3 regions of the Streptomyces sp. UC4497 genome follow, and region 2 is predicted to be linked to each of the others. Evidence: riboswitches for the same ligand, from Rfam matches in the RefSeq annotation. Region 2 holds a riboswitch; each other region holds the start of a gene.
What was found. Region 2 has a riboswitch for cobalamin ahead of ACYSUO_RS31890 (ribonucleoside-diphosphate reductase subunit alpha). Riboswitches for the same ligand answer to the same signal wherever they lie in the genome.
Positions count from the first base shown of each region.

Region 1: linked by a shared signal. The riboswitch ahead of nicT (Nickel transporter NicT) and the one ahead of ACYSUO_RS31890 (ribonucleoside-diphosphate reductase subunit alpha) in region 2 are both predicted to bind cobalamin.
Region 3: linked by a shared signal. The riboswitch ahead of ACYSUO_RS36260 (prenyltransferase/squalene oxidase repeat-containing protein) and the one ahead of ACYSUO_RS31890 (ribonucleoside-diphosphate reductase subunit alpha) in region 2 are both predicted to bind cobalamin.

Region 1 covers NZ_JBTYHB010000010.1:74,158-79,699, reverse strand. Annotated here, with positions in the region: gene ACYSUO_RS16250 (class I SAM-dependent methyltransferase) at 78-788, opposite strand; gene rho (transcription termination factor Rho) at 1,148-2,293, shown strand; gene ACYSUO_RS16240 (GNAT family N-acetyltransferase) at 2,323-2,814, shown strand; gene ACYSUO_RS16235 (inorganic diphosphatase) at 2,880-3,383, shown strand; cobalamin riboswitch at 3,388-3,603, shown strand; gene nicT (Nickel transporter NicT) at 3,635-4,753, shown strand; gene ACYSUO_RS16225 (GTP-binding protein) at 4,898-5,542, shown strand, end outside.
Region 2 covers NZ_JBTYHB010000031.1:29,865-35,406, reverse strand. Annotated here, with positions in the region: gene mctP (monocarboxylate uptake permease MctP) at 1-435, shown strand, start outside; gene ACYSUO_RS31895 (GNAT family N-acetyltransferase) at 539-1,051, shown strand; cobalamin riboswitch at 1,115-1,245, shown strand; gene ACYSUO_RS31890 (ribonucleoside-diphosphate reductase subunit alpha) at 1,373-3,724, shown strand; gene ACYSUO_RS31885 (ribonucleotide-diphosphate reductase subunit beta) at 3,724-4,743, shown strand; gene ACYSUO_RS31880 (class I SAM-dependent methyltransferase) at 4,857-5,542, shown strand, end outside.
Region 3 covers NZ_JBTYHB010000042.1:11,846-17,387, forward strand. Annotated here, with positions in the region: gene ACYSUO_RS36255 (SCO2322 family protein) at 1-74, opposite strand, end outside; gene ACYSUO_RS36260 (prenyltransferase/squalene oxidase repeat-containing protein) at 137-1,357, opposite strand; adenosylcobalamin-variant (AdoCbl-variant) riboswitch at 1,461-1,536, opposite strand; gene ACYSUO_RS36265 (flotillin family protein) at 1,701-2,879, opposite strand; gene ACYSUO_RS36270 (hypothetical protein) at 2,894-3,139, opposite strand; gene ACYSUO_RS36275 (MBL fold metallo-hydrolase) at 3,267-4,328, opposite strand; gene ACYSUO_RS36280 (aldehyde dehydrogenase) at 4,534-5,542, shown strand, end outside.

The DNA.
Region 1 (5,542 bases), on a different contig from region 2:
CGTGCGGCGCGATCCGGCGGACGCCACTGCGTCCTGCCGGCCCCCGCCCATCGGCACTGCGTCCTACTGGCCCCCGCCTACCGGCGCGTGGCCACGACCAGCCTGCACCGCGGGCTGCCGTCCGGCCGCTCGCCGAGTTCGGACAGCGCATGGAGCGCCACATCGAACCCGGCGCGGTCCAGCTCCCGCCGTACGTCGCCGAGCCGGAACGGCCGGTAGTACATGACGAACGGGGGCCGCCACACCGCGTTGCGCACCCGCATCGCGCCGTCGAAGCCGAGCATCGCCCAGTAGCCCAGCGAGCCGGGCCCCATCGGCGCGGGCAGCGGGAACGCGAACTGGCCGCCGGGGCGCAGCACTTGGCACACCTCGGAGAACAGCCGTGGCCACTCGCGCGGCAGGAAGTGCCCGAACGCCCCGAAGCTCACCACCAGGTCGAAGACCTCGCCGAAGGGCAGCGCGAGCGCGTCCGCGCGGACGCAGTCGGCCGTCGGCTCACCGCGCCGCGCGACGTCCAGCATGCCGCCGCTGAAGTCCACGCCCACGGCCCGCCCGACGCCCGCTTCGCGCAGCACGCGCAGGCCCGCCCCGGTGCCGCAGCACAGGTCGAGCCCGGTGTCGTACGGGCCGAGCCCGGCGAGCGCGCGGCCCACGGCGTCGAGCACGACATCCGGGGTACGGAACGGCGTCTGGTCGAATTTCGGCGCCAGCAGGTCGTACCCCCGCTCGACCGAGGACAGCGCCTGAACGGTCAGCTCGCGGAGGGTGGGGCCCTGATCGGTGAACATGGCCGCTCAGCATAGGGCGCGCCGGCCCCGAAGTCGGGGCTTGTCGCGCGGCGGGGTCCGGGTGGTACTGTCAAGGCGGTACATGTGCTCGCCCGTTTCGAGGCGCCGGTACCGAATCTCTTTTTTCAGCGCTTTTGGTGCGACGGCTTTCCCGTCGCCACACAGTGCACGTCATCCCTGGTCAGCGGCTTCTGGCGGGCTCTTCACCCGTCGCCGCGGCACCAGGTTCTCCCCGGCCGCGGGGCGCGCTCGGCCGCCCCTGCCTCTCGCCGGATCCCACCCCTTCCCTGCCCTTGAACGCCTGCCGCCGTACGCCCATCGCGTCCGCGGCTCGGCCCGCGAAAGGACCTGTGATCACCATGACCACGGCCACCACCATGAGCACCACCACCGCCACACCCCAAGAACCCGTCCGCGCCGCCGGCGTCCTCGACATCGGCGGGAACGGGCCCGGTTTCCTGCGGGCGGCCGACCTGATCCCCACACCGCACGACGTCCAGGTACCCGCCCACCTCATCCGCCAACTCGGCCTGCGCAAGGGCGACTTCGTCGAGGGGACGTGCGGCAGGCCGCGCAGCCTCGCGCACGTCGAGACCATCGGTGGCGCCCCGGCGGACGCCACCCGCGGACGCCCGCGCTTCGCCGACCTCACGCCGCTCCACCCCAGCGAACGCTTCCACCTCGAACACCCGGCCGCGGGGCTCGCCGGACGGGTCGTCGACCTGTTCACGCCCGTCGGCAAGGGGCAACGCGGCCTCCTCGTCGCCCCGCCGAAGACCGGTAAGACGGTCCTGCTTCAGCAGCTCGCCGCCGCGTTCGCCGCCAACCATCCCGAGGCCCACCTCATGGTGGTGCTCGTCGACGAGCGCCCCGAAGAGGTCACCGACATGCGCCGCTCCGTGCGCGGCGAGGTGTACGCCTCGACGTTCGACCAGCCGGCGAAGGCGCACATCGCGCTCGCCGAACTCGCGGTGGAGCGCGCCAAGCGCCTCACCGAGCAGGGCCGCGACGTGGTGATCCTCCTCGACTCCCTCACCCGCCTGTGCCGGGCGTACAACAACGCGGCCGCCACCAGCGGCCGCACCCTGTCCGGCGGCGTGGACGCGGCCGCCCTGCACGGCCCGAAGCGCTTCTTCGGCGCGGCCCGCGACGCCGAGGAGGCGGGTTCGCTGACCATCCTCGCCACCGCCCTCGTCGACACCGGCTCCCGCGCCGACGACTACTACTTCGAGGAGCTCAAGAGCACCGGCAACATGGAGCTGCGCCTCGACCGCCTCCTCGCGCAGCGCCGCGTCCACCCGGCCGTCGAGCTCACCCCCTCCGGCACCCGCCGCGAGGAACTCCTGCTCCCCGCCGCCGAGTTGGGCGTCGTCCGCGGGCTGCGGCGCGCCCTGCAGAGCCGGGACCCGGCCGCTTCCTACGAGGCCCTGCTCGACAAGCTGCGCCAGACCCCGGACAACGCCACGTTCCTGCGCCAGGCGCAGTCCACCGTGCCCGCGGCCTGACCCCGCCCCGGATACGTAATACTCGACCCATGAACGCGAGCATTACGCGCCGCGGAGGGGGTCCCCCGATCACCGTCCGGCGGGCCACCGCCCAGGACGCCCGGCGCCTCACCCGTCTCGTGCGCAACTCCGGCGCCTACCGGGACCCTTACGCCTCCATGGTCGCGGGCTACCGCGTGGGCCCGGACTACGTAGAGGCGCACCATGTCTACGTAGCGGTGGATCCGGCCGACGAGCGGGTGCTCGGCTTCTACGCGCTGCTCGCCGAGCCGCCGGAGCTGGACCTGATGTTCGTCGCGGACGAGGCGCAGGGCCGGGGCATCGGGCGGCTGCTGGTGGACCATATGCGGGAGCAGGCGCTGGCCGCGGGCCTCGACCACGTCCGCGTCGTCGCGCACCCGCCCGCCGAGGGCTTCTACCGCTCCATGGGCGCGCACCGCACCGGCACCGTGCCCGCGCGCCCGCCGGCCGTCGCCTGGGACCGGCCCGAACTCGAATTCCCCATTCCCCCGGCCGCCTGAGGGGTTCCGCCCTTGCCCGGCACGGCGCACACTCGTGGGCGTCGGAATGCGGCAAGGAGGCCACATTGGGCAGCAGCCAGGCACACGCCGAGGCGTTCGACGTGACCGTGGAGATCCCACAGGGCTCACGGAACAAATACGAGATGGACCACGATCTCGGGCGGATCCGGCTCGACCGGATGCTGTTCACGTCGACCCAGTACCCCGCGGACTACGGCTACATCGAGGGCACGCTCGGCGGCGACGGCGACCCGCTGGACGCGCTCGTCCTGACCGGCGACGCGACGTTCCCCGGCTGCGTCGTCGAGTGCCGGGCGATCGGCATGTTCGTCATGAGCGACGAGAAGGGCCCGGACGAGAAGGTGCTGTGCGTTCCCGCGCACGATCCACGGCACGACGCGATCCGGGACATCGAGGACATCCCCGAGTTCGACCGCCTGGAGATCACCCACTTCTTCGAGGTCTACAAGGATCTGGAGCCGGGAAAATCGGTCGACGGCTCCCACTGGGAGGGCCGGGAGAAGGCGTACAAGGAGATCCACCGGGCCCGCGAACGTGCTTCGGGGTAGGTAGTAGGGTGGTCGGCGCCGTGGTGCTCGGGAAGACCGGTGACGGCCCTTCAGGGGCCCATTCCGGAGCGGCCCTCGCCACTGTGATCGGGTTTCGGACAGCGACGTCCGGAGCGCGCCGTTCCACCCTGTACGCCACTGGCGGCCGTCGGCCGCTGGGAAGGCCGGAGCGGCGGGCACGCCCGTAAGCCAGGAGACCGGCCGCGGCATCTCACGAAGTGATCCACGAGGTGCTGGAGCGTGATCGACGCATGACCCTGCCCGGGAACTCCCCGACCCCTGCCCTGAACTCCCCTCCCCCTGCCTTCCGTTGGCGCCGCGAGGACACGCTGCGCACGGCCGGCCTGATCGCGGTGATTGCCGCGCTGCACGTCGTCGCGTTCGGCGTGCTGTTCCTGCTCGTCGTCCCCGAGCACTACGAAGTCGACAACAAGGCCTTCGGAATCGGCCTCGGCATCACCGCGTACACGCTCGGCATGCGGCACGCCTTCGACGCCGACCACATCGCGGCCATCGACAACACCACCCGCAAGCTGATGGCGGACGGAAAGCGGCCCGTCTCGGTCGGCTTCTGGTTCGCGCTCGGCCACTCCAGCGTGGTGGTCGCGATGGCGGCGCTCGTCGCGGGCGGCGCGGCCCTCGCGGGCACCCTGATGAACGACGACTCGCGCACCCACCAGGTGCTCGGCGTCGTCGGCACCACCGTCTCCGGTTCGTTCCTGTATCTCATCGCCGCACTCAACCTCGTTGCCCTGATGGGCATTTTGAAGGTATTCAAGGCGATGCGCGCGGGCTCCTACGACGAGCGGAAGCTCGAGGAGCACCTGGATTCCCGCGGGTTCATGAACCGGATCCTCGGCCGCTTCACCAAGTCCATCACCCGCCCCGGCCAGATGTTCCCGCTGGGCTTCCTCTTCGGCCTCGGCTTCGACACCGCGACCGAGGTGACGCTGATGGTGATGGCGGGCAGCGGCGCCGCCGCGGGCCTGCCGTGGTACGCGATCCTGTGCCTGCCGCTGCTGTTCGCCGCGGGCATGAGCCTGTTCGACACACTCGACGGCACGTTCATGAACTTCGCCTACCAGTGGGCGTTCTCCAATCCGGTGCGCAAGGTGTTCTACAACCTCACCATCACCGGTCTGTCGATCGCCGTCGCGTTCTTCATCGGCACGATCGAACTCGTCGGCGTCCTGCACGACAAGCTCGACCTGAGCGACGCGGTGACCGGTTGGATCGCGGGTCTCGACCTCGACAACGTCGGGTACGTGATCGTGGGCCTGTTCGTGGTCGTGTGGGCGGCGGCGATCGCCTACTGGCGCCTGGCGCGGGTCGAGCAGCGGTGGTCGGCGCGGGTGGCCGACGGCGCGTAATTCGGTTGCCGGGGCGCGCGGCCCCTGCTGCACTGAACGCAGCGGGCAACCCCGCGCGCCCCTACCGTGAGGACCGATTCATGCGCTCTGCAGACATGTTCCTTCAGAAGGCCACTGCCCTCTCCCCCAAGGACATGACTGTCAGTGCACACATTGAATCTGGGTATTCTCGCGCACGTCGACGCCGGTAAGACCAGCCTGACCGAGCGGCTCCTGCACACCGCCGGGGTGATCGACGAACTCGGCCGGGTCGACGACGGGAGCACCCGTACCGACTCCCTCGACCTGGAGCGCCGGCGCGGCATCACCATCAAGTCCGCCGTGGCGTCGTTCCCGCTCGGCGACACCCACGTCAATCTCGTGGACACACCGGGCCACCCGGACTTCATCGCCGAGGTCGAGCGGGTGCTCGGGGTCCTCGACGGGGCCGTGCTCGTCGTCTCCGCCGTGGAGGGTGTGCAGGCGCAGACCCGCGTCCTGATGCGGACGCTGCGCCGGCTGCGCATCCCCACGCTGGTGTTCGTGAACAAGGTCGACCGCGGCGGCGCCCGCGAGGCCGCGCTCCTCGACGACCTGCGGCACAAACTCACCCCTGCCGTGGTCCCGATGAACACGGTGCCGCACGGCCTCGGCGGCCGGGACGCGCTCTGCGCCCCCTACGCCGCCCAGGACGCGGAGCACCGCGCCCGCCTGGTCGACGTGCTCTCCGCCCACGACGACGCGCTGCTGGAGGCGTACGTCAAGGACGAGGGGACGGTCACGTACGGCCGGCTGCGCGACGCGCTCGCC
Region 2 (5,542 bases):
CTGGCCTTCGTCCTCACCATGGACAAGACCGTCGCGATCAACTTCCAGCTGCTCGGCGGCATCTGGATCCTCCAGACGATGCCGGCGCTGGTCGGCGGCCTGTTCACGCGCTGGTTCCACCGGTGGGCGCTGCTCGCCGGCTGGGCGGTCGGCATGCTGTACGGCACGCTCGCCGCGTACGGCGTCGCGTCGCCGACGCAGGCGCACTTCGGCGGCTCGTCGGCGGAGATCCCCGGCATCGGTGAGATCGGCTACATCGGCCTCACGGCGTTCGTCCTGAACGTCGTCGTGACCGTCGTCGGAACCTTCGTCCTGAAGGCGTTCAAGGCCCCGGACGGCGTCGACGAGACGTCCCGCGAGGACTACACGGCCGACGCGGGCGACAAGGGCGTCCAGGTCGACCTGCCGACGGTCGGCGCGGGCGCCGGTCACTAGGCACGCACATCCGAACGCGTCGGGCCCCTCCACCACGGAGGGGCCCGACGCATTTTCCGGAAAGCGTTGCGACCACGGCATACGGTCGCGTAACCATGGCGTCGTGATCAGAACTGTGCGCCCCGATGAGTACGCCGCGCTCGGCGAGTTGAGTGCCCGCGCCTACCTGGGCAGTGGCCTCCTCGCGTTCGGCGAGGACGACTGGTACGCCGCCGAACTGCGCGATGTCGAGAAACGCGCGCGGCAGGCCGAGGTGCTCGTCGCCGAGGGCCCGGACGGCCGGGTCGTCGGCAGCGTCACCTACGTCCCCTCGCACGACCACGCCTACGCGGAGATCGCCCGCCCCTCCGAGGCCGAGTTCCGGATGCTGGCCGTGGACGTCGAGGCACGCGGGAAGGGCGTCGGCGAGGCGCTCGTGCGGGCCGTGATCGACCGGGCCCGCGCGGCCGGCAAGTCGGCGGTGGTGCTGTGCACCCAGCCGCTCGCGACCGCCTCGCACCGCCTCTACGAGCGCCTCGGCTTCACCCGGATCCCGGACCGCGACTGGTCCCCGATCCCGGAAGTGCTGCTGCGGGCGTACGAGTTGAGGCTGCCGGCCCAGGCGCCGACGGGCTGAGGACGCGGGCGCACCACGGGAACGCCGACACAACATATGGGGCTGACACGGAAGCCCGACACAACATGTATGCTCGCTCTCGCTGTCACCACAGGGGAATCCGGTGCGAATCCGGAACTGTCCCGCAACGGTGTACGTAGGCGTACAAAAACGCCCGCGTGAGTCCGATGACCTGTCGACGGCACGCCCGAGCCGACCGGCCCGGGCGTCGACGACGTCCGGGCCTCGCGGAAAGGGCCGGTGGACGAGGGCCCGCCCGTGCGCGCCCGCGCTGCCACCTCCTCCCCGCAGGCCCCGAGCCGAGCGAGGGAGAGCCTCCACGTGACCATCGCGCCCGCCGAACCGGTCTCAGCCACCCCCCAGGACGGCCCGGGTGCCGCACTGCTGCGCACCCTGACCGAGCTGACCGCCGACCTCCCCGACGCCGATCCCGGCCGGATCGCGGCCGCCGCGCTGCGCGGCCGGTCGGCGCGGGCCGATGAGGCCGAGCTGCGCGATCTCGCCACCGAGGCCGCGGCCGGCCTGATCTCCGAGGACCCCGCCTACTCCCGGCTCGCCGCCCGACTGCTCACCCGCTCCATCGCCGCGGAGGCCGCCTCGCAGGGCGTCACGTCCTTCACGGAGTCGGTCGCGGTCGGCCACCGCGAGGGCCTGATCGCGGACCGCACCGCCGAGTTCGTACGGGTGCACGCGGCGCGCCTCGACGCGCTGATCGACCTCGCGGGCGACGACCGCTTCGGCTACTTCGGCCTGCGCACCCTGCACAGCCGCTACCTGCTGCGGCACCCGATCACCCGGCACGTGATCGAGACGCCGCAGCACTTCATGCTGCGCGTGGCCTGCGGTCTCGCCGAGGACGACAGCATCCGCGCGCTCGACGAAGTGGCCGCCCTGTACGGCCTGATGAGCCGCCTCGACTACCTGCCCTCCTCCCCCACGCTCTTCAACTCCGGCACCCGCCACCCCCAGATGTCGAGCTGCTACCTGCTCGACTCCCCGCTCGACGAGCTCGACTCGATCTACGACCGGTACCACCAGGTCGCCCGCCTCTCGAAGCACGCGGGCGGCATCGGCCTCTCGTTCTCCCGCATCCGCAGCCGCGGTTCGCTGATCCGCGGCACGAACGGGCACTCCAACGGCATCGTCCCGTTCCTGAAGACGCTGGATGCCTCGGTCGCCGCCGTGAACCAGGGAGGCCGCCGCAAGGGCGCCGCGGCGGTCTACCTGGAGACCTGGCACTCCGACATCGAGGAGTTCCTCGAGCTGCGCGACAACACCGGTGAGGACGCGCGCCGCACCCACAACCTGAACCTCGCGCACTGGATCCCCGACGAGTTCATGCGCCGGGTGAACGCGGACCAGCCGTGGTCACTGTTCTCACCGGCCGACGTGCCCGAGCTGGTCGACCTGTGGGGCGAGGAGTTCGACGCCGCGTACCGCAAGGCCGAGGCCGACGGGAAGGCCCAGCGGACCATCCCGGCCCGCGATCTGTACGGCCGCATGATGCGCACCCTCGCGCAGACCGGCAACGGCTGGCTGACCTTCAAGGACGCCGCCAACCGCACCGCCAACCAGACGGCGGAGCCCGGCCACACGGTCCACTCCTCCAACCTCTGCACGGAGATCCTGGAGGTGACGGACGACGGGGAGACGGCGGTCTGCAACCTGGGTTCGGTGAACCTGGGGTCGTTCGTCGTCGAGGGCGACATCGACTGGGAGCGCCTCGACGAGACGGTCCGCACGGCCGTCACCTTCCTCGACCGCGTCGTCGACATCAACTTCTACCCGACCGACCAGGCGGGCCGCTCCAACTCCCGCTGGCGCCCGGTGGGCCTGGGCGCGATGGGCCTCCAGGACGTCTTCTTCAAGCTGCGCCTGCCGTTCGACTCGGCGGAGGCCCGCGCCCTGTCCACCCGCATCTCCGAGCGCATCATGCTCGCGGCGTACGAGGCGTCGGCGGACCTGGCCGAGCGCAACGGCCCCCTTCCCGCCTGGGAGAAGACCCGTACGGCCCGCGGCGTGCTGCACCCCGACCACTACGGCGTGGAGCTGACGTGGCCGGAGCGCTGGGCGGCGCTGCGCGAACGCATCGCGTCGGTCGGCATGCGCAACTCCCTCCTCCTCGCCATCGCGCCCACGGCCACGATCGCCTCGATCGCCGGCGTCTACGAGTGCATCGAGCCGCAGGTCTCCAACCTCTTCAAGCGGGAGACCCTGTCGGGCGAGTTCCTCCAGATCAACGGGTACCTGATCGACGAGCTGAAGAAGCTCGGCGTGTGGGACGCGCAGACCCGTGAGGCGCTGCGCGAGTCCAACGGCTCGGTGCAGGGCTTCACTTGGATCCCGGACGACGTCCGCGCCCTGTACCGCACGGCGTGGGAGATCCCGCAGCGCGGCCTCATCGACATGGCGGCGGCGCGGACCCCGTTCCTCGACCAGGCCCAGTCCCTGAACCTCTTCATGGAGACGCCGACCATCGGCAAGCTCTCCTCGATGTACGCGTACGCCTGGAAGTCGGGCCTGAAGACGACGTACTACCTGCGCTCGCGCCCGGCGACGCGCATCGCGCGGGCGGCGGGCAACAGCACCGTCCCCGCACAGACCGCGACGCCCGACCCCGACGCGGTCGCCTGCTCCCTGGAAAACCCCGAGTCCTGCGAGGCCTGCCAGTAATGACCACGACCCCTTCGGAAAAGAACCTGCTCGACCCGGGCTTCGAACTGACCCTGCGCCCCATGCGCTACCCGGACTTCTACGAGCGCTACCGCGACGCCATCAAGAACACGTGGACGGTGGAGGAGGTCGACCTCCACTCGGACGTCGCCGACCTCGCGAAGCTGTCGCCGGGTGAGCAGCACATGATCGGCCGGCTGGTCGCGTTCTTCGCGACGGGTGACTCGATCGTCGCGAACAACCTGGTGCTCACGCTCTACAAGCACATCAACTCCCCCGAGGCGCGCCTCTACCTCTCGCGTCAGCTGTTCGAGGAGGCCGTGCACGTCCAGTTCTACTTGACGCTGCTCGACACGTACCTCCCCGACCCGGAGGACCGGACGGCGGCGTTCGCGGCCGTGGAGAACATCCCGTCCATCCGCGAGAAGGCGGAGTTCTGCTTCAAGTGGATGGACTCGGTCGAGGAGATGGACCGCCTGGAGTCCCAGGCGGACCGCCGCCGCTTCCTCCTCAACCTCATCTGCTTCGCCGCGTGCATCGAGGGCCTCTTCTTCTACGGTGCCTTCGCCTACGTCTACTGGTTCCGCTCGCGCGGCCTGCTGCACGGCCTCGCCACCGGCACCAACTGGGTGTTCCGCGACGAGACGATGCACATGAGCTTCGCCTTCGACGTGGTCGACACGGTCCGCAAGGAGGAGCCGGAGCTCTTCGACGACGCGCTTCAGCAGCAGGTCACCGACATGCTGCGGGAGGCGGTCGACGCGGAGCTGCAGTTCGGGCGCGACCTGTGCGGCGAGGGCCTGCCGGGCATGAACACGGACTCCATGCGCCAGTACCTGGAGTGCGTCGCCGACCAGCGCCTGCAGCGCCTCGGTTTCGCGCCGATCTACGGCTCGGAGAACCCGTTCTCGTTCATGGAGCTCCAGGGCGTCCAGGAACTGACCAACTTCTTCGAGCGCCGGCCTTCGGCGTACCAGGTCGCGGTCGAGGGCTCGGTCGGCTTCGACGAGGACTTCTGACGGGTCCAGCCGCATGACGGAGCAGGCCCCCTGACGGGTTCGGTTCCAACGGGGCGGTGGGCGACGCTAATTGAGATGCGTCGCCCGCCGCCCCTTCGTCAGACTTTCGGGGCATGACAGCACCCCAGGTCGCAGACGAGGTCCTCACCTACTACTCCACCCAGTTCGACGAGCACGCACGGCTCGGCTCCTCCGCCGCCGGCGTGCTCGAACTCGTACGTACGCAAGAGCTGTTGAGACGTCATCTGCCCGCCGCCCCGGCCTCCGTGCTCGACGTGGGTGGCGGGCCGGGTGCGCACGCGCGGTGGCTGGTCGGGGACGGGTATCGCGTGCATCTCGTCGACCCCGTGGAGCGGCACGTGCGGGAGGCGACGGGCGCCGGGTGCACGGTCGAGCTGGGCGACGCCCGCTCACTGAGCGCGCCGGACTCCTCGTACGACGTGGTGCTGCTGCTCGGGCCGCTGTACCACCTGACCGAACGGGCCGACAGGGAGCGGGTGTTGGGGGAGGCGCTGCGGGTCGTGCGGCCCGGTGGGCTCGTCGTGGCCGCCGGGATCCAGCGGTACGCGGCGCTGTTCGACCACGTCGCGCACGGGCGGCTGCATCTCGACGGGCGGGAGGAGCGGTCGGGGCGGGTCCTGGCGACCGGGAGGAACGAGGGGCGGGAGTTCACTTTTGCCTATTTCCACCGGGCCGAGGAGCTGGCGGCGGAGGTGCGGCGTGCTGGGTTCGACGGCACCCGGTTGTACGGGGTGGAGGGGCCCGGTGACGCTCTCCTGAAGGCCGCGGAGACCGCCAC
Region 3 (5,542 bases), on a different contig from region 2:
GTGTTCTTGGAGCCGTCCTGCTCCCAGAACGACCAGTACCGGTACCCGGCAGCCTGCGCCGGGGCGACGGTCATGGCGAGGAGCGCGACGAGCAGTCCTACGACGAGCCCGCCGAGCCCGGCCGACCTGCGCGCGGTCACGGCTGCTGCTTCTTGCGGCCGCTGAGCAGGAAACCGGCGCCCACGGCCGCGATGAACATCACGCCGATGATCCACCAGTTGGCACCGCTGCCACCGTCGTCCTTCTTCTCGTCCGAGTCCGACGCGGACGACTTCGTGGAGGCGGGCTCCGGGCCGGTCTTGTTGAGCGCGCTCACCAGGTCCGTCCCGCCGAAGTCGCGCGGGTCGTTGCCGGTGGCGTGCGCCGCGAAGATCAGCTCGGCGTAGGCGGCGGGTCCGGTCTGCGCGGCCCAGCCCTTCGCGTTCTTCTCCAGCCAGGTGTACGAGTCCTTCGTGGCCTTGACGCCCTCCGCCGCGGCGACGGCGGTGACCGCGTCGGCGGTGTTGCCGTAGTCGGGCTGATCGGTGGCGCCGGCCAGCTGGGACTTCAGGTAGAGGTGGGTGTCGAGCTGGTTCTGCAGGTAGACGGCGCCGTTGTGCGCGATGTCCTTCGCGTTCTTGCCGTCCTCGCAGGTGTACGCGTCCGGAGCCGTGCCCTTGCCGGGCGCGAAGCCGGTGCCGAGGGCGCCGAGCACACCGGCGGCGGTGGCGTCGGCGTTCGCGGCGAGCTCGCCCTTCTTGTCCGGCTGGTAGGCGAGGGCGCCGCCGTCCTTGCCCTTGGAGCAGGGGAGGGCGAGCGAGGCGAGGGCGTCGGTGCCGGTCTTCCCCTTGCCCGACTTCACCTCGGACGGCTTCTCACCGGCCGCGACGAGGGCGCCGATGGCGACGGACGTGGAGTTCGCGTCGCTGTCCATGCCCTGGCTGTAGCCCCAGCCGCCGTCGGCGTTCTGGGTCTTCTTCAGCCGGTCGACGCCCTTGGCGACCTCGCCGTCACGGCCGCCGACCGCGGCGAGGGCCTGGACGGCGGCCGCGGTGGCGTTGCTGTCGATCTTGGTCTTGGCGTCGCAGGGCTTGGTGGGCTCGGCGCGGAAGGCGGCGAAGCCGCCGTTCTCGCACTGCTGCCCGGCCAGCCAGTCGACGGCCTTCGCCGCGGGCTTCACGCCCACGGTGTCCTGCGCGACGAGCGCCAGCGACTGCCGCCAGACTCCGTCGTACGTGGGGTCGCCCTTGCCGTAGAGGCCCGACGGGACGACCGTCTTCGGCGAGGGGGAGGCGCTGTCCGCGCTCGCGGCCTGCGCGCCCATGGCGCCGATCGCGACGGTCGCGGCGACGAGCGCGGCGCTGCGGCGAATGTTCATGGTGGGGCGGGTGCCTCTCCCTGCGGGGAGCGGGGCGGCGCGGCACACGGGGGTACCGGGCGGCTCCGGCTCCGTATTCCTCGACGGTCCTGAGCCGAGCGCGTACGTATGAGGCATTCCGGCTGTCACGGCTGCGGGTCAGCGCCGGATTTGCACCGGCTTCCCCTCGTACGTACGTACTGACGACGTCTTTACTGTACCCGGCGGGGTGGCTCCGGCCCCCGGGCTCCGCCCCGGCCACCCGCGCGGGGCTCCGCCCCGGACCCCGCGCCTCAAACGCCGGCGGGGCTGAAAATGCCGCACCGGCGTGACGGCCTCGGGGCTCCGCCCCGGACCCCGCGCCTCAAGCGCCGGCGGGGCTGGAAATGTCCACCGGGCCGTCGTCGCTGCCGCGCGGAGCGCCTACGTAGGGCTCGACCGCCGAGCCGAAGCCCCCCGACCCCTCGCCGGAGAGGTTCTTGCGGACCGAGTCCAGGATGGTGAGGCCCTGGCCGACCAGGCCCGCCGCGATCTCGCCCAGACCATCCGCCCCGTTCAGAACGTTGACGTTCGCCCCGGCGAGACCCGCCGAGGCCTCCTTCACGATCTGCGGCAGCTGGTCGATGAGCATGCGGTCGAGGGCGACCCGGTCGTACGACGCCGCCGCCTCCGCCTGGATCTTCATCCGCTCCGCCTCGGCGAGAGCCAGGACGCGGATGCGCTCCGCGTCGGCCTGCGCCGGCTTGACGACCTCCGACACCAGCTGCTTCTCCCGCAACTCGGCCTGCCTCATGGCCAGTTCGGTCTGGGCCGCGAGGACCTCCTGCTGGGCGTGGGCGAGCGCGAGCGGACCCGCCTGCTCGGCCTGCGCCTTGGCGCGGTCCACCTCGGCGCTGTACTCGGCCTGCACGATCGCGGTCTGCCGCGCGTACTCGGCCTGCTTGCGGGCCGCCGCCTGCTCCGCCTCGGCGGACGCCTGCGTGGCCTGCGCCTGCGCGATCTGCGCCTGCCGCTGGATCGCGGCCTTGTGCGGGCGCGACATCGCCTCGATGTACCCGGTCTGGCCGTCGTCGATGGACTGGATCTGCAGCGAGTCGACGTGCAGGCCGATCTTCGCCATCTCGGCCTTCGACGTGTCGAGGACCTCCGTGGCGAGCTTCTGCCGCTCGGTCACGATCTCCTCGACCGTCATCGAGCCGATGATCGAGCGCAGATGACCGGCGAAGATGCGCCCGGTGAGGACCGACATCTGGTCCTGGTCGGAGAGGAAGCGCTGACCGGCGTTGACGATCGACTCGTGGTCGTTGCCGACCTTGAAGGCGATCACGGCGCGCACGGTCAGGGCGATGCCCTGCTTGGTCACACACTTCTCGACGACTTCCGCCTCGCTCATCGCGAGCGACAGGAAGCGGGTCTTGCGGAACACGGGGAGCACGAACTTCCCGTGTCCGGTGACGACGCGGAACGGCGCTCCCCCAAGTCCCCGCCTGCCGCCCGAGATCAGCATCGCCTCGTCGGGCGCGGGAACGCGATATCCGAACATGCCTGTACGTCTCCTTAGCGGGCGTCGCCCTCGCCGCCGGGGAGAAGAGGGTCGGACCAGGCCATGACCACGACCTGCCGGCAGCCGCGGGACTCGATCACGAGCACGGTGGCGCCCCGCTCCAGGGGCTCGTCCGAGTACGCGAGAAAGGTCTCGGTTCCGCCCCTGACCTGCACCAACACCTCACCCGGACCGGCGGCCCCACGTGTGCCGAGAACCAGCTTCCCCGTTTGGCCGACCACAGCCTCGTCCGGCGTCATCGGCGGGCGCCCCCTTGTCGTTCCAGCTCGTGCGAGCTCTTGTGGCCAGAACATACGCCTGCGGGGGCGGGCCTTCCATCAGGGCACGGCAAAGATCCTCCCTGGGGCGGGAGTTCGACGACAGGACCTAGTGCGGGCTTGCTTGGTACGTCACCGGATCGCTGCCCGCGACCTGTTCCACCCGGCCCGACTTCTGCAGGCGGCGCAGGTGAGCCTCCGCCTCCGACACCGCGATCGTCCGTGACCCGTAAGGGATTTGGGCCCACGGGCGGTTCCACTCCATACGTTCGGCGAGCTGCCATGGGGTGAGGGGGGAGGAGAGGAGGGCGAGGAGGCCGGTCAGGCGGTCCTCGTGGTGGTCCAGCAACTCGGCCACCCGCGCCGGGGCATCGGTGAAGGTGTGCTGGTGCGCCGGGAGGACCTCCGCCGGGTCGAGCCGCCCCACTCGTTCGAGCGAGTCGAGGTAGTCGCCGAGCGGGTCGGTGACGGTGGCGTCGTCGGGGTCCTCGTACAGGCCGATGTGCGGGGTGATCCCGGGCAGCATGTGGTCGCCGGAGAAGAGGCGGCCGTTGCCCGCGCGGCCCGCGGGGTGTTCCTCCTCCAGGTGCAGGCATACGTGCCCCGGCGTGTGGCCCGGCGTCCAGATCGCGCGCAGCCTGCGGCCCGGCAGGTCGAGCAGGTCGCCGGGGGTGATGGTGCGGTCCGGCAACGCGGGCGCGAAGCCCGGCAGTTGGCGTTGCTTGCCGGAGTCGCGGGCCGCGATCAGCGGGGCAATGTGCTCCTCGGGCGCACCGGCCGCGACCAACTTCCGCACCATGTACGCGTACCAGCGCTCCGGCTTGTTCTCCCGGGTGCGCCGGACCACCGCCACGTCCGCCTCGTGCATCGCGATCCAGGCGCCGGACGCCTCCCGTACCTTCTCCGACAGGCCGTGGTGGTCCGGGTGGTGATGGGTGATCAGGACGCCGGTGAGGTCCTCGACGCTCGTGCCGCAGGCGGTCAGGCCGGTGGTCAGGGCGTCCCAGGATGTCGGGTCGTCCCAGCCCGTGTCGATGAGGACCGGGCCCGCGTCGGTGTCGACCAGGTAGACGAGGGTGAAGCCGAGCGGGTTGTCGGGGATCGGTACGCGGATGCTGTGCACGCCCCCGCTGTGGTCGGTCACCTGCGTCGCCTCTGTCGCCTCTGCCATCGGACACCCTCCGCCGCTCCAGCCGAACTGCGGTCACTGTACGGGAACTTGTAGAACTCGTTTCAATGGTCGCCCCGGCGAACCGTATCCGCGAGAGCGTCTCAGCGGGTGGTCGCGGCCCGTGCACCACCCTTCCGGATCGCAACTAGAACTGGTATCAGTTCTGAAACACCGTCAGAAAAGCCGTGCCCGGAGGATGCCAGCCATGACCGAGCTCGTGGAACACGGACAGCTGTTCATAGGCGGGGAGTTGACCGACCCGCTCGGCAAGGACGTCATCGAGGTCGTCTCGCCGCACACCGGCGAGGTCTTCGGCCGGGTGCCGCACGCCGCGCCCGCCGATGTCGACCGCGCCGTGGCCGTCGCCCGCCGCGCCTTCGAGGACGGCCCCTGGCCGCGGATGAGCCTCGACGAGCGCATCGAGATCATCGCGAAGATCAAGGACGCGTTCGCGGTCCGGCACGAGGAGATCGCCCGCGTCATCAGCAGCGAGAACGGCACCCCGTACACCTCCGGCGTCATGGTGCAGGCGCTCGCCGCGATGATGGTCTGGGACTCCGCGATCAACGTCGCCCGGGGCTTCACGTACGAGGAGACGCGCGACGGCGCCCTCGGCAAGCTCCTCGTGCGCCGCGAGCCCGTCGGCGTCGTCGCGGCCATCGTGCCGTGGAACGTCCCGCAGTTCACCGCCGCCGCGAAGCTCGCGCCCGCGCTGCTCGCCGGCAACCCGGTGATCCTCAAGACCTCGCCGGAGACACCGCTCGACGCGTATCTGCTCGCCGAGATAGCCACGGAGGCGGGGCTCCCGGAGGGCGTGCTCTCCATCCTCTCCGCCGACCGTGAGGTCAGCGAGTACCTGGTCGGTCACCCCGGCGTCGACAAGGTCTCCTTCACCGGGTCCGTCGCCGCGGGCAAGCGCGTCATGGAGGTCGCCTCGCGCAACCTCACCCGCGTCACCCTCGAACTCGGCGGCAAGTCCGCGGCCGTCGTCCTGGAGGACGCCGACGCGGGCGCCGCCGTCTCCGGCATCGTCCCGTTCGCCTGGATGATCAACGGCCAGGCCTGTGTGGCGCAGACCCGGATCCTCGTCCCGCGCTCGCGCTACGACGAGTTCGCCGACGCGTTCTCCACGGCGGCGTCGGCGTTGAAGATCGGCGACCCGCTCGACCCGGCCACCGAACTCGGCCCGCTCGTCGCCCAGCGCCAGCAGCAGC